Regions from separate parts of the Serratia sp. GW822-FHT06E05 genome, predicted to be linked through region 2. Evidence: predicted binding sites of a transcription regulator. Region 2 holds the regulator's gene; the other holds the start of a gene.
What was found. Region 2 encodes PurR, which represses purine synthesis genes. Its sites were predicted from a motif close to CANGCAAACGTTTGCNTG; they were not measured.
Positions count from the first base shown of each region.

Region 1 (7,751 bases), 110 kb from region 2:
GCGTGGCGTAGAGCCTCGTTCATCGACCAGCGTCACCAATACGCAAGGTTCACCGCGTCGCCGCAGATCGGCCAGTACTTCAATCCACTCGTCCATCGCCGTTCCCCCGCACGTCATCGGTGACAACGTCACCGTGTAACATCTGCTGCACGCCCCACAGCACCCGTTCCGGCGTGGCCGGTGCGTCAATGTTGGGTTGCAGGCGGTAATCCGCCAGGCTGGCGACCGCATCCTTGATCGCGCACCAAACCGAAATCCCCAGCATAAACGGCGGCTCGCCCACCGCTTTGGAATGAAACACCGTATCTTCCGGGTTTTTGCGGTTTTCCAGCAGCCTGACACGCAAATCGGCAGGCACATCGCCGATAGCCGGGATTTTGTAGCTGGCTGGCCCGTTCGTCAGCAACTTCCCTTGTTCGTCCCACACCAGCTCTTCGCTGGTCAGCCAGCCCATGCCCTGCACAAAGCCCCCCTCGACCTGACCGACGTCGATTGCCGGGTTCAGCGAGTCGCCCACGTCGTGCAGGATGTCGGCGCGCAGCAGTTTGTACTCGCCGGTCAGGGTGTCGATCAACACTTCCGCGCAGGCCGCGCCGTAGGCGAAGTAATAGAACGGGTGACCGCGGGCCTGGTCGCGATCGTAGAAAATTTTCGGCGTGCGGTAATAGCCGGTGCTGGCGAGCGAAACCTGATTGAAATACGCCTGCTCAACCACCTGCTCGAAGCTGAAATAACGCTCGGCCACTTTGACCTGGCCGTTATTGAAAATAATCTGCTCCGCACTGACCTGATGCTGTTTGCTCAGCATCTCGATCAGCCGCTGTTTAATGATCAGCGCGGCATTCTCCGCCGCCTTGCCGTTGAGATCCGTGCCGGATGACGCCGCCGTCGGCGAGGTATTCGGCACCTTGCCGGTATCGGTAGCGGTGATTTGAATACGTTCGATGTCCACCTGGAACACTTCGGCGACAATCTGCGCCACCTTGGTGTTTAGCCCCTGGCCCATTTCGGTGCCGCCGTGGTTAAGTTGAATGCTGCCGTCGGTGTACACCAGCACCAACGCACCTGCCTGGTTAAGGAAGCCGGCGGTGAAGGAAATACCAAACTTCACCGGCGTCAGCGCCAGCCCTTTTTTCAGGATTGGATTTTGCGCGTTGAACTGCCGGATCGCCTGACGGCGGGCCTGATAATCGGCACTTTGCTCCAGCTCTGCGGTGATTTCCTGCAGCAGGTTCTGCTCCACCGGCTGATGATAATGCGTAACGTTGCGTTGATCCTTGCCGTAATAGTTGTTTTTTCGCACCGCCAACGGATCGAGCGCCAGATAGCGTGCAATATGATCCATGACCTGCTCAATCGCCATCATGCCCTGCGGCCCGCCAAAGCCCCGGTAAGCAGTATTGGAAGCGGTATGCGTCTTACAGCGGTGGCCGGTAATCAGCACATCTTCCAGAAAATAGGCATTATCAGCGTGGAACATGGCGCGATCGACGATAGAACCCGAAAGGTCGAGCGAATAACCACAGTTGCCTGCCAGGCTGATTTTCACCCCGTGCAGCAGCCCGCTGTCGTCGAAACCTACGTCATATTGAATATAAAACGGGTGGCGCTTGCCGGTGATCAACATGTCATCGCGGCGGTTAAGGCGCATTTTGACCGGTCGCCCGGTGAGATGCGCCATCACGGCGCACAAACACGCAGGACCGGCAGCCTGCGTTTCCTTACCGCCAAAACCACCGCCCATGCGCCGCGTATCAATTGTCACTCTGTGCATTGGCAGGTTGAGCACCGAGGCCACCAGCTTTTGGATCTCGGTCGGGTTCTGAGTCGAGGAATACACCAGCATGCCGCCGTCCTCGGCCGGCATCACCGATGCAATCTGGGTTTCCAGATAAAAGTGTTCCTGACCGCCGACATGCAGCTCCCCCTGAATGCGGTGTTTCGCCTGCGCCAACGCGCGGTCGGCGTCGCCCCGTTGATGACGATGCGCCTCCTGCACCAGGAAACCTTCCCGTAAAGATTGAGTGACGTCCAACCGTGCCGGTAAATCCCGATAGGTCACTTTAATCGCCTGAGCGGCACGCCAGGCAATTTCCGGATCTTCCGCCGCCACAACCGCAATGACCTGTCCGACGTATTCCACCTTATCTTTCGCCATCAGCGGATCGCCGTGCGTTAAAGGGGCGATATCCAGTTCGCCCGGTACGTCCTGCCAGGTGATCACCCTTACCACGCCGGGAAAGTCGTAACAAGCCGACAGGTCCAGCTTTTCGATCTGCGCATGAGCCCGTTCGCTCAGCCTGGCCGCCAGATGCAATTGGTTCGGAAACTCAAGCCTGTCGTCGATGTATTGCGCTTCACCGCTGACGTGCTTGTCGGCACTCTCGTGCTTGCGGCTGCGGCCTACGCCGCTGGTTAACGACTGGCGGAAACGTTCTGCCAGGTGTTCCTGGGTGTGTTCGGTCCCTTTGCGATTACTCATGAGCGGTCACCTCTATTGCCAGCTGCAGCGCTGTCAGCGCAATGAAGTAGCGGCGCAGCAGGTTTTGCGCCACCAGCAAACGGTAAGCGCTGCTGGCGCGGAAATCGCTCAGCGGCGTAAAGTCCTGCGCCAACGCCTGTGCCGCTTGCTCAAGGGTTTCTCGCCGCCAGGGCTGCCCAACCAGTTGCTGCTCACAGAGTTCGGCGCGTTTCGGGGTCGCCGCCATGCCGCCGAACGCCACGCGGGCGCTGCGGATAACGCCTTGATCAAAGGTCAAATTAAAAGCGCCGCACACGGCCGAAATGTCGTCTTCCAGGCGTTTGGAGACTTTCCAGGCACGAAAGTCCGCCGGTGCGCTGGCAGGCAGGACGATACTTTCAATAAATTCCCCCGGCTGCAGTGCGGTTTGGCGGTAGCCAAGGAAGAAGTCGTTCAACGGCAGTTCACGCTGGGTAGCACCACAGCGCAGGATCAGCAGCGCGTCCAGCGCCAGCAATAAGGGCGCACCGTCGCCAATCGGTGAAGCATTGGCAATATTGCCCCCCAACGTGCCCTGATTGCGGATCTGCTGGGAAGCAAAACGCGCCAGCAGTTCACCAAAGGTCGGATGATAGTTGGCCAACATCGGATACAAATCGCTCAAGGCGGCGCCGGCGCCAATCACCAGACGATCGCCCTGCCAGCTTACCTGCCTGAGCGCCTCGATTTGGCCAATAGCGATGATCAGCGGGATATCCTGATGCCGCTGGGTGATATCCAGCGCCAGATCGGTCCCACCGGCCAGCAGTTTGGCCTGCGGGTGCTGTTGATAGAGCTGCGCCAGCTCATCGAGGCTCTGCGGCAGCAAACAGCGCTTGCCGTCAGCCTCCAGCGGCGTTGCGGCACGCATGGCCTGCAGCCGTTGCAGCGTTTGTGGCTGGTGGTGGTCGAAGCTGTCTGGCTTAGGGTTATCGCACGCCTGCTGCGCCGCCGCCAAAATCGGGCGATAGCCGGTACAGCGGCACAGGTTGCCGGCCAGTGCCTGCTGCGCCTGTTCGCGTTGATAAGACGCTGTGTTTTTTTGCAGGCAGAACAGCGACATCACGAAACCCGGTGTACAAAAACCGCACTGTGAGCCGTGGCAGTCGACCATAGCCTGCTGCACGCCGTGCAATTCCCCCTGCTGTTTCAGATCCTCTACGGTGATCAACTGTTTGCCGTGCAACGCGCTGACGAAGGTCAGACAGGCATTAACGCTGCGATAACGCAGCCGATCGCCTTCCGGCTCGGCCAACACCACGGTACAAGCGCCGCAATCGCCGGAGGCACAGCCCTCTTTGGTGCCGCAGCGGCCAAGGTCACGCCGCAGGTAGTTCAGCACCGTGGTGTTGGGATCGAGTGCGGTTTCTGTTTTCAGGGTTTGATTAAGCAGAAACTGGATCATGCCGCCTCCTGGCACTTGGCCGCTCGGTACACCACTTTGCCGTCGACGTAAGTACGATAAACATTGCGATCGTCACCCAGGGTCATCAACACAAACAGTTGCTCCGCCAGTTCGCGGCTGTTTTCATGTCGCAACTTTTGCAGCGGTGACACGGCCGGATCCAGCACCACAAAATCCGCCTCTTTGCCCACGTCGAAGTTGCCGATTTTGTCGTCGAGCGACAGGGCTCGAGCTCCGCCCAGCGTCGCGTGGTAGAAGGCTTCACAGGCGGAAAGCTGATAGCGCTGCAGCTGAGCGACCTTGTAAGCCTCACCCAGCGTTTCCAGCATGTTAAAGGTGGTCCCGGCCCCGACGTCGGTGCCGATACCCAGCCTGACCTGCTTCTGCCAGGCCTTTTGCAGGTTGAACAAACCGCTGCCCAGAAACAGATTGGAGGTTGGGCAAAAGGCGATCGCCGAACGGGTTTGGCACAGGCAATCCCACTCTTGTTCTTCCAGATGCAAACAGTGGGCGAACACGCTTTTCTCTCCGGTCAGCCCGTACTGGTGGTACACGTCCAGGTAGCTGCGGCTGTCGGGGAACAACTCTTTCACCCAGGCCACTTCATCAAGATTTTCGCTCAGATGGGTGTGCAGGTAGGCATCCGGAAATTCCTGGCGCAGCCGCTGCACCTGCTCAAGCAGCGCCGGGGTGCTGGTGGGCGCAAAGCGCGGCGTAATGGCGTAACTCAGCCGCTGTTTGCCGTGCCAGCGCTCAATCAGCGCTCGCGTTTGGCGGTAGCTCTGTTCCGGGCTTTCCAGCAAGGCTTCCGGCGCATGGCGATCCATCATCACCTTACCGGCAATCAAGCGCATGTTCAGCGCCGCCGCCTGGCGGAACAGCGCTTCAACCGACTGAGGATGCACGGTGCCAAATACCAGCGCCGTAGTGGTGCCGTTGCTTAACAGCTGCTGCAGAAAGAATGCCGACATTTTGTCAGAGTGCTGTTCGCAGCAAAATTGGCTTTCTGTCGGGAAGGTATAGTTTTTCAGCCAGGTCAGCAGTTGCTCGCCATAGGCGCCGATCATTTCGGTTTGCGGGTAGTGAATATGGGTGTCGATAAAACCCGGCACGATCAGTTTGTCCGGATAATGAGCGACCTCAAACCCCGGCGGCAACAGCGATTCGCCCTGCTGCCAGCTGCCGAACCAGGCAATCGCGCCTTCATGGAGCAGCATTAACCCGTCAGGAATATGGCGCAGTTGCTGACCTAATTGCTGCGGGTGATCCACGCAGGCCGCGATGTCGAAAAAATTGCCACGGATCGCCGTGGTGAATGGCATGTTCATTTTGCTTTCCTTTTCTACCGACCAGCGCACAGCACCCGGCTGAGTCAATTCAGCCTGGAGAGCGATGGCGGTCTTTTTATCGAACGCAGATGTTGATTTAAGAATAGCAAGCCGCGTGCCAGATGGTTTTTTATTGATTATTTATGTTTAAAAACAGAAGGATAAAATTCACCGAACAATATTCCGAGCCAACGAAAAATAAGCAGAATATAAGCAAACGGTTGCCCTTAAATAGCAACCGTTTGCTTATATTGGATTAATGATTAGCCTGCACCATTATTGGGCAAGAATATAAATCGTAGGATGGGTTTTATGACTTCAATAACACTTCATAACGGGGATTGAATTCATCAAACAGCGGCAGTGCCGCCGCCCCCAATGCGGCGGTATCCGCACCGGTGGTGCCCAGCCGCACCCGCAGGCCGTCGAGGTATTTGCTGCGCACCGAGCGATGCAGCGGCGCCAACCGTTTGATCAGTTGCGCCACGAGGCTTTCCGGCATCAGGCCGCCGATAATCACGGCTTCAGCGTCAAACATGCATTCAACAATGTTGATCGCCTGACGTAACGCAGGCACCGCCAAATCCAGCCAGGTGTCAATCTGCGACTGCGGCAATACCAGCAAGTCTTGTGGTCTGGCGCTCATCGGATCCAGCCCGCAGCTCTCGTAGGCCGCCTGCAGCGAGACATAACGTTCCAGGCAGCCCTGGTTGCCGCAGTAGCAGGCGCGCCCGCCCGGTTGCACAATCATGTGGCCGACTTCACCAGCATTGTGCGCATGGCCGGTATAAATTCGGCCATCGGTGAAAATCCCCGCGCCAAGCCCGGTACCGAGATACAAATAAATAAACGAATTCAGCTGTCTGGCTACGCCGTGCAAACGCTCGCCGATGGCGGCGACGGTGGCATCGTTCTCCAGCGTCACCGGCAGGCCACTTTGCGCGTTAAGTTCAGCCACCACATCGATATTTTCCCAACCGTTGAGCGTGGTCGGCCCCACCGACGAAATCCCTTCCACGCCAAACGGCCCCGGCATTACCACGCCGATCCCCAGCATTTTCCCCCAGGCCAGATCCGGCTGCTGGCGCATTTCTTGCAGTACATCACAAATCAGTTTCAAGGTCGCAGCAGGTTGCGGCTTTTGCACCATAATCAGCCGGTGGAAACGTACGCTGCCTGACAGATCAACCACGATCATCAGCAGGGACTGGTGATCCAGATGGATGCCGATGGAATACGCACTGTCTGGGTTAAGGGTCAACGGCGTGGCTGGCTGACCTCGCCCGCCGGCACGACGCGGCAGGTGCGAAGAGAGAATGCCGGCCTGTTCCAGCTCGGTTGCGATGTTTGAAACGGTTTGCGGCGTCAGTGAGGTCAGCCGGGCAATTTCGGCACGGGTCAGTTCTCCGTGCAGACGGATAGCCTCTATCACTACGCGCCGGTTGTGTGCGCGAGCATGTTCAAGGTTAGTGCCGGAAGTCGTCATAACTGCCTATGCAGAAAGGGAAATCGTCTTTGCAGTATGGTGCCCTCCAATAAAGCAATCAAATTGATTTAAAAATCTTTTTAACACCGGAGAACGCACAATGAAAAGCCATACCCTTGCCGCTACGACAGTCTGTACTTTGTCTGCCCTGGCGCTCAGTCTCTCATCCGCCTATGCCGCCCCCACGCAAATTAGCGCGTTGTTTATGACCCAGGCGGCCTACAGTGAAAACGATATCCGCGCCATGACCGTGGACTTCAGCAAACAACACCCGGATATCACCGTTAATCTGGAGTTTGTCCCTTACGAGGCGCTGCACGATAAAATCGTCGCGGCGCGCGGTGCCGGCAGCAATGGTTACGACGTGGTGCTGTTCGACGCCATCTGGCCGGCGGAATTCACCAAGTTCGGCCTGCTGCAAGACGTCACCACGCGCATCAGCGCCGACGACAGCGCCAAAATCTTTGCCGGCGCCATGACCACCGTCACCTACAAAGACAAGCGCTGGGGCATGCCGTGGATCCTCGACACCAAATACCTGTATTACAACAAGGCCATGCTGGCCAAGGCCGGGATTGCCGCCCCGCCGAAAACCTGGCAGGAGCTGGAACAGCAGGCGGAAATTCTGAAGCAGAAAAACGTGGTCAAGTACCCGCTGGTGTGGAGCTGGTCACAGGCCGAAGCGCTGGTTTGCGACTACACCACGCTGGTGTCGGCCTTCAAGGGCCAGTTCATCCAGCAGGGCAAAATCACCTTCTCCAGCCCGGGTTCGCTGCAGGCCGCCAGCTACATGAAAGCGTCACTGGATAAGGGGCTCACCAACCCGAATTCTCGCGAGTATCTTGAGGAGGACGTGCGCAAGGCCTTCTCCAATGGGGATGCAGCCTTCGCACTGAACTGGACCTATATGTACAACATGGCCAACGATCCGAAGCAAAGCAAGGTGGCCGGCGACGTCGGTATCGTGCCTGCACCGGGCTCCGAGGCCGGTCAGGTTTCTGCGGTGAATGGCTCCATGGGTCTCGGCATTGC
Region 1 is NZ_JBXALM010000001.1:479,640-487,390, forward strand. It holds gene xdhC (xanthine dehydrogenase accessory protein XdhC) at 1-96, opposite strand, end outside; gene xdhB (xanthine dehydrogenase molybdopterin binding subunit) at 80-2,482, opposite strand; gene xdhA (xanthine dehydrogenase small subunit) at 2,475-3,905, opposite strand; gene guaD (guanine deaminase) at 3,902-5,233, opposite strand; gene AC1RKC_RS02130 (ROK family transcriptional regulator) at 5,544-6,719, opposite strand; gene AC1RKC_RS02135 (extracellular solute-binding protein) at 6,820-7,751, shown strand, end outside.
Region 1: guaD (guanine deaminase) is a predicted target of PurR. The motif match lies at 5,444-5,461, and genes of this name have one in related genera.

Region 2 (7,751 bases):
TGGCTTGCCCAGCCGCTCTCCCCTGACTGATTTTCCTGCTGTCCCTAAAGCACCCAATCCTTTAGCCCGCCCCCACTGTATTTCAGCGCGAAAATTGCTAAGCTAAATACCCACAATAAAAACAGGTCAATTTAAAGTCCGTTGCTTTAGCGGCGAGTTGACACTGTACAAGGAGGAAGCAATGTCGTTTGAACTGCCCGCACTACCTTATGAAAAAAATGCCCTCGAACCGCACATTTCGGCAGAAACCCTGGAATACCACTACGGCAAGCATCACAACGCCTATGTGGTCAACCTGAACAATTTGCTGAAAGGCAGCGAGTTTGAAGGATTATCCCTTGAGGCAATCATCAAGGCTTCCAGCGGCGGCATCTTCAACAATGCGGCCCAGGTATGGAATCACACCTTCTATTGGCACTGCCTGTCACCTCAGGGCGGTGGAGAGCCTCAGGGCAAATTGGCTGCCGCGATCAACCAGGCTTTTGGTTCTTTCACCGCCTTCCGGGAACTATTCAGCGACGCCGCGGTGAAAAACTTTGGCGCAGGCTGGACCTGGTTAGTGAAAAAGCCGGATGGCTCGCTGGCGATTGTTAATACGTCGAATGCGGCCACGCCGTTGACAGGTGAAGACAAACCGTTACTGACCGTCGACGTTTGGGAACACGCCTACTACATCGATTATCGCAACGCACGACCGGCCTACCTGGAAAACTTCTGGGCGCTGGTTAACTGGGCATTTGTGGAGGAAAATCTGGCGTAACGCGGGGAAAATACAACCAGGCGTAGCGAACTGCGCCTGGTTGACTGAAGAGTATCAGTTCAATGCTGCGGTGAAGCTAAAAGCGATAATCACAGCCAGCGCACCCAGGGTGGTGAACAGTGACATTTTCAAATCGGTATCCATTACAACTCCTTTTCAGATTGGGTTTCCCAAGGGTAAAAGGCACACAATTAATGTGTTAAACCATTTTCCCACAGTTGGCCGATAAAATCTTGTTATCATTTCCCAGTTTATAATACCGATTACCTCTTCCCCTTTTGCTCAATATGGGACAAAATTCGCAGTTCACAACTGTGTACCGGCAAAATGCCCCTCCTGACCAAGCGCTGACGACTTCAACACACTAAAAACTCAGTTTTCGCTTCTTTGGAGAAGGATCTACGCAGGCAAACGATTAACATCACACTTACATACTGCAACATGTGAGTTCAGGAGTCATTCTTTACATGGCAACGATTAAAGATGTGGCCAAACGCGCTGGCGTTTCCACCACCACCGTTTCGCACGTCATCAATAAGACTCGTTTCGTCGCCGAAGAAACAAAAGCGGCCGTTGGCGCCGCGATCAAAGAGCTGCACTATTCACCCAGCGCCGTGGCGCGCAGCCTCAAGGTCAATCACACCAAATCTATTGGTCTGCTGGCCACATCGAGCGAAGCACCTTACTTTGCCGAAGTGATCGAGGCGGTGGAAAACAGCTGCTACAGCAAAGGCTATACGCTGATCCTGTGCAACTCACATAACAATCTGGACAAACAACGCGCCTATCTGGCGATGTTGGCGCAAAAGCGCGTCGATGGCCTGTTAGTCATGTGTTCGGAATACCCGGACCAACTGCTCGGCATGCTGGAAGATTATCGCAATATCCCGATGGTCGTCATGGATTGGGGCGCCGCACGCGGTGACTTTACCGACACCATTATCGATAACGCCTTTGAAGGCGGCTATCTGGCCGGGCGTTACCTGATTGAACGCGGCCACCGCGATATCGGGGCCATTCCGGGTCAACTGGCGCGTAATACCGGTGGCGGACGCCATCAGGGTTTTTTAAAAGCCATGGAAGAAGCCAATATCGACGTGCGTGAAGAGTGGATTGTTCAGGGCGACTTTGAGCCGGAATCTGGTTACAAGGCCATGCATCAGATACTGTCGCAGAAACAACGTCCTACCGCAGTCTTCTGCGGTGGCGATATCATGGCCATGGGTGCGATCTGCGCCGCCGATGAACTTGGCCTGCGCGTACCACAAGACATATCGGTGATTGGCTACGATAACGTGCGAAACGCCCGCTACTTTACCCCGGCACTGACCACCATTCATCAGCCCAAAGAGCGTTTGGGCGAGATGGCCTTCACCATGCTGCTGGATCGCATCATCAGCAAGCGTGAAGAGTCGCAGGTGATTGAGGTTCATCCCAAGCTGGTTGAGCGCCGTTCGGTCGCTGACGGTCCGTTCATCGATTATCGCCGCTAATTATCTGCGCCGGAAACTCTCACGGTTTCCGGCGTCATTCTTCGCTTAGCCACTCCTGATTCAAGGTTTCACTGTCTCCCAGATAATCCAGCAACCAGGCCATAGCCGGTGACGGCGTATTTTGCTGCCAGGTCAGGCAACAAGGACTGGCGGGAAATGGCTGTTGCAACTGTAGCGCCACCAACTCCCCGCGCTGCACCAAAGGCAATACCTGATGCGCGGGCATCATACCAACGCACAACCCGGCACACAGGCAGTCCACCGCAGAAGCCCAGTCCGGCACCACCAGGCGGCGCTGGTTGTCCAACGTCCAGGTCACGCGCTTGGGCAGGTTGCGCGAGGTATCTTCCAGGCACAGCGACGGAAAAGGCCGAAGTTGATCGTCGTTCAACAGCCCCTCTATCGCGGCCAGCGGGTGATGCGGACTGGCCACGCACAACCAACGCATATCTCCCATATCGCGAAAGGCGAAACCGCCGCCCACCGGCACCGCCCTTGTGGCGCCGATCGCCATATCGGCACGACCGTCCACCAGCGCATCCCATACGCCATTAAACACCTCCGGCTGAACCAGCAATTCGACGTCGGGGAAATGGCGGTAAAAATCCAGCACCAATTGGCGACTGCGTTGGGGTTTAACGATGATATCCACCGCTATTTTCAATTGGCCCCGCCAGCCGTTAGCGACCTGTTGGCACTGTCGGCGCGTGTCGAGCATTTTTTTGATGACACCACGCGCTTCCTGAATAAACAGCACGCCCGCCGGTGTCAGTTCCACGTCGCGATGACGGCGCTCAAACAGCGGTACCGCCAGCCATTGCTCCAACTGCCGCACCGTATAACTTACCGCCGACGGTACCCGATGCAGCTCCTGCGCCGCTGCGCTGAAACTGCCGGTGCGGGCCACCGCATCGACGACATCCAGGGAATATTCAGACCACATAGCTCTTGCCTTCAATTTTTTTAACAGCACCTCGCAAATATTACCGTTTCACAAGCAGAGATCCAGCCGGATACACTTGCCGGCGCTAAAAACCTGCGACAATAAAATATTAACGAGAAATACCATGCGAAATTCCTTTGGTTTTATGTTCTACCTTGCCGGCCTGAGCATGCTGGGATACCTGGCCACCGATATGTACCTGCCCGCCTTCGGCATGATGCAGCAAGATCTGCAGATTTCTGCCGGGGCAATCAGCGCCAGCCTGAGCATCTTCCTGGCCGGGTTTGCCTTTGCACAACTGCTGTGGGGCCCGCTTTCCGATCGCCTCGGCCGTAAACCGGTGTTGCTGATCGGTCTGGCGCTCTTTGCCCTCGGCTGCCTTGGCATGCTGTGGGTGCAAAATGCCGTGCAACTTTGGTCGCTGCGCTTTATCCAGGCGATTGGGGTTTGCTCCGCTGCCGTTACCTGGCAGGCCTTGGTAATTGACCGCTATCGCGAAGGCAAGGCTAACCGCGTGTTCGCGACCATTATGCCGCTGGTAGCCCTTTCACCGGCGCTGGCGCCGTTGGTGGGTGCCTGGTTGCTGAACCACATGGGCTGGCGCGCCATTTTCGCCGTGTTGCTGGGCATTACCGTGCTTCTGCTATTGCCGACGCTGCTGCTGAAAGAAAGCGCCAAAACCGTGCCTTCCGACGACAATAAGAAAAGCGCGCTCAGTTTCTTCCAACTATTAAAGTCACGCATCTTCAGTGGCAACGTTATGATCTTTGCCGCCTGTTCTGCCGGCTTCTTCGCGTGGCTGACAGGTTCACCGTTTATTCTTGGTGATATGGGTTATAGCCCGAACGACATCGGTCTGAGCTATGTGCCGCAGACGCTGGCGTTCTTATTAGGGGGCTATGGCTGTCGTACCGCATTGAACCGCATGAATGGCAACACCTTGTTGCCTTGGCTGCTGGTAGTTTATGGCGTCAGTATGGTTGCATTATATCTGGTTGCCACCCTGACTCAGCCCACGCTCACTACGTTGTTAATTCCGTTCTGCGTGATGGCGTTGGTCAACGGAGCCATTTACCCTATCGTGGTAGCCAATGCGTTGACCCCGTTCCCGGAGGGCACCGGTAAAGCTGCCGCCTTGCAAAACACCCTGCAATTAGGCCTGTGTTTTGTCGCCAGCATGCTGGTTTCGGCCTTTATCGCCCAGCCTCTGTTGGCAACGGTCACGGTAATGGTGTCGACGGTGGTATTGGCCGCGTTGGGCTATCTGATGCAACGGAGAAAGGTAATGGACGATCGACAGGCGACGCGTCAGGAACATGCTAACTCCGCGTCATAATTGCCAGTATTAATAATCACTTAAAGAATATTTTTGCCGAGTGCGATTTACAGTTGAGTAAGCGCCTCGGCAAGCCTATACTCAAAAACGACCTTTAAAAATAACACTTTTATAATTTCTTTATCACTAGCAACTGTTGTGTACGCGTATGGCGTCACAGTTTTTTAAGGATTGTCTTTCCCGCGTTTCTTGCGCTGGAACCTTCTTAAAATTTTCCTCTGTTCATAGTCGGATATCAGACGCCACGGGATTCTTACCGTAGGTAAACGTATGCACCCGCAGAATTTGTCTAAGCTATTTTTTGACGGGTCATAAGTCAGAAGAAGGTGATGGAGAAGCTATGAGTTCATCGTGTATAGAAGATGTGAGCATCCAGGACAACCAATGGTACCGTATCGCTCATGAAATGCTCAGCATGGCCGGTATTGAAATAAACGGCTCGCGCCCTTTCGATATTCAGGTTAAAAATCCTAATTTTTTTAAACGTGTGCTGCAGGAGGGTTCTCTCGGCCTGGGCGAAAGCTATATGGACGGCTGGTGGGAATGCGAACGGCTGGATATATTCTTTCATCACGTGGTCCGCGCCGGTCTGGAAAAGAAATTGCCCCGCCACCTCAAAGATACCCTGCGAATTGCCGCCGCGCGATTAACCAATCTGCAATCGAAGAAACGCGCCTGGATAGTCGGCAAAGAACATTACGATCTGGGGAACGATCTCTTTACCCTGATGCTGGATCCTTATATGCAGTATTCCTGCGCCTACTGGAAAGAGGCGACCACGCTGGAAGAAGCGCAGGAAGCCAAATTACGGATGATTTGCGAAAAGCTGCAGCTGCAGCCGGGTATGAATTTGCTGGATATCGGCTGTGGCTGGGGCGGGCTTTCTGCCTATGCGGCGAAAAACTATGGCGTTTCGGTGGTGGGCGTGACCATTTCTGCCGAGCAGCAAAAGCTGGCACAGGAGCGCTGTGCCGGGCTGGACGTCGAGATCCTGCTGCAGGATTACCGTGATTTGCATCTGCAATTTGACCGTATTGTTTCCGTCGGTATGTTTGAGCACGTCGGTCCGAAAAATTACCGCACCTACTTCAACGTGGTGGAACGTAATTTAAAACCGGGCGGCCTATTCCTGCTACATACCATTGGTTCGAATCGGACAGATATGAATGTTGACCCGTGGATCAACAAATATATCTTCCCGAATGGCTGCCTGCCGTCAGTTACCCATATTGCCCAGGCCAGCGAAGGGCATTTTGTGATGGAAGATTGGCACAATATTGGCGCTGACTACGATCGCACCTTGATGGCGTGGTACGAAAGATTCAAACAGGCATGGCCGCAGTTGGCCCAACGTTATTCGGATCGTTTCGAACGCATGTTCAGTTATTACCTGAACGCCTGCGCTGGAGCATTTCGCGCCCGTGACATTCAACTCTGGCAGGTCGTCTTCAGCCCGAAAGGCGTAGAAGGCGGTATCCGCGTGACGCGCTAAATACGCACAATAAAAAACCCCGGCCAATTAACCGGGGTTATTCTTATACATGACCTGCAAAAGCATCAGCCGCAATAAACACGGATGATTTTATCCTCGCTGTCGCCCAGGAAATTCAGGCGGCGCAGGTTGAAGTCCATCGTGACCGCTGAGTTATACGGAATCGCACGTACCTGCGACTCAATTCGTACGCCTTCCAGCGAAGACATCGGTTTACCGACATAATTCTGGTATTGCGCCGCACCACAGGTGTCGCTATCGGCATCCACTGTCGGGTTGGCTGTGCCCTGGTCCGGCGAACTGCTACAAGCACTCAGCGCCAGCAGCGCCGTTAACATCAACGTTTTCCCATAAAACTTCACGCGATTGCTCCTCTCTGGTGGGTCGTTTGTCAGATCTTCTGCGCCAGCGCGCTCGCTGCCGCCATTGCCGCCTCGCGGCTTGCCAACACCCGTTCAACGGTGTCTACCACCGCCTGCGTTTGCGGGTCGATCTCAATATTCACCTTATCACCCAGGCGTTTTTTGCCCAGCGTGGTACGTTCAAGCGTTTCAGGGATCAGATGCACGCAAAAACGATTATTTACCACTTCTCCGATGGTCAGGCTAATTCCGTCAATACCAATAAAACCTTTGTGCAGAACATATTTCATCAGTTCCGCATTCGGCATACGTAACCATACCTGACGATTATTCTCGGAGGTATAAATCTTGGCAACTTCCGCCGTGCAGATAATATGGCCGGACATCAGGTGACCGCCAATCTCATCATTAAACTTGGCCGCCCTTTCGATGTTAACCACATCGCCCAACGCCAGTTCACCAAGGTTGGTCAGGCGCAGCGTTTCTTTGATCAAATCAAAACTGACGCGGTTACCTTCTACCGCGGTGACGGTCAGGCAGCAGCCGTTATGCGCCACAGACGCACCGAGCTCCAATCCAGGTAGCAGCTCGGTAGGCATTTCTATGACGTGGGTACGGAAGTTGGATTTTTCATCAATGGCGACCAGCGGCGCGGTGCCTTGTACGATACCGGTGAACATGTGAGCCTCTTCTTTCTGAAAATGTTTAAAGCGCTTGGGGCAGTTTGCCCCAGTTGGCGAGGAAAACCAAACCCGTGGCGACAAAAAGTCTGTGCCTGCGCATTTAATAACTATTTCATCACAGCATTTGCTTAACCTCGCCGAGCGGGTACAATCTTTTTGACAAAATTCCGCTATTTTTAATTGTTGTCCTTTCGCGACGACCCTCCCCTCCATCATAAATAAATAGAAAAGGTGTATGCGTGCAGAAGTACTTCATTGAAGCGCGTAGTTTATTGGCCCTCGCAATCCCGGTAATCATCGCGCAAATATCACAAACCGCAATGGGTGTGGTAGACACCATTATGGCCGGTGCGTACAGCGCCACAGATATGGCGGCGGTTGCCGTCGGTACCTCTATTTGGCTGCCAGCCATTTTGTTCGGGCACGGCCTGTTGTTGGCGTTGACACCGGTCATCGCCCAGCTGAACGGCGCGGGCCGACGAGATCGCATTGCTCATCAGGTGCGTCAGGGCTTCTGGCTGGCGGGGGCGGTCTCGTTGCTGGTGATTATCGTGCTGTATAACAGCAAGTTCGTCATCGACTTGATGCACAATATCGACCCGCAATTGGCGGATAAAGCCGTGGGCTATCTGCACGCCATCATGTGGGGCGCGCCGGGCTATCTGTTCTTCCAGGTACTGCG
Region 2 is NZ_JBXALM010000001.1:589,940-597,690, forward strand. It holds gene sodB (superoxide dismutase [Fe]) at 182-760, shown strand; gene cydH (cytochrome bd-I oxidase subunit CydH) at 815-904, opposite strand; gene purR (HTH-type transcriptional repressor PurR) at 1,228-2,253, shown strand; gene punR (DNA-binding transcriptional activator PunR) at 2,288-3,196, opposite strand; gene punC (purine nucleoside transporter PunC) at 3,321-4,532, shown strand; gene cfa (cyclopropane fatty acyl phospholipid synthase) at 4,873-6,024, shown strand; gene AC1RKC_RS02680 (I78 family peptidase inhibitor) at 6,090-6,386, opposite strand; gene AC1RKC_RS02685 (riboflavin synthase) at 6,416-7,066, opposite strand; gene AC1RKC_RS02690 (MATE family efflux transporter) at 7,309-7,751, shown strand, end outside.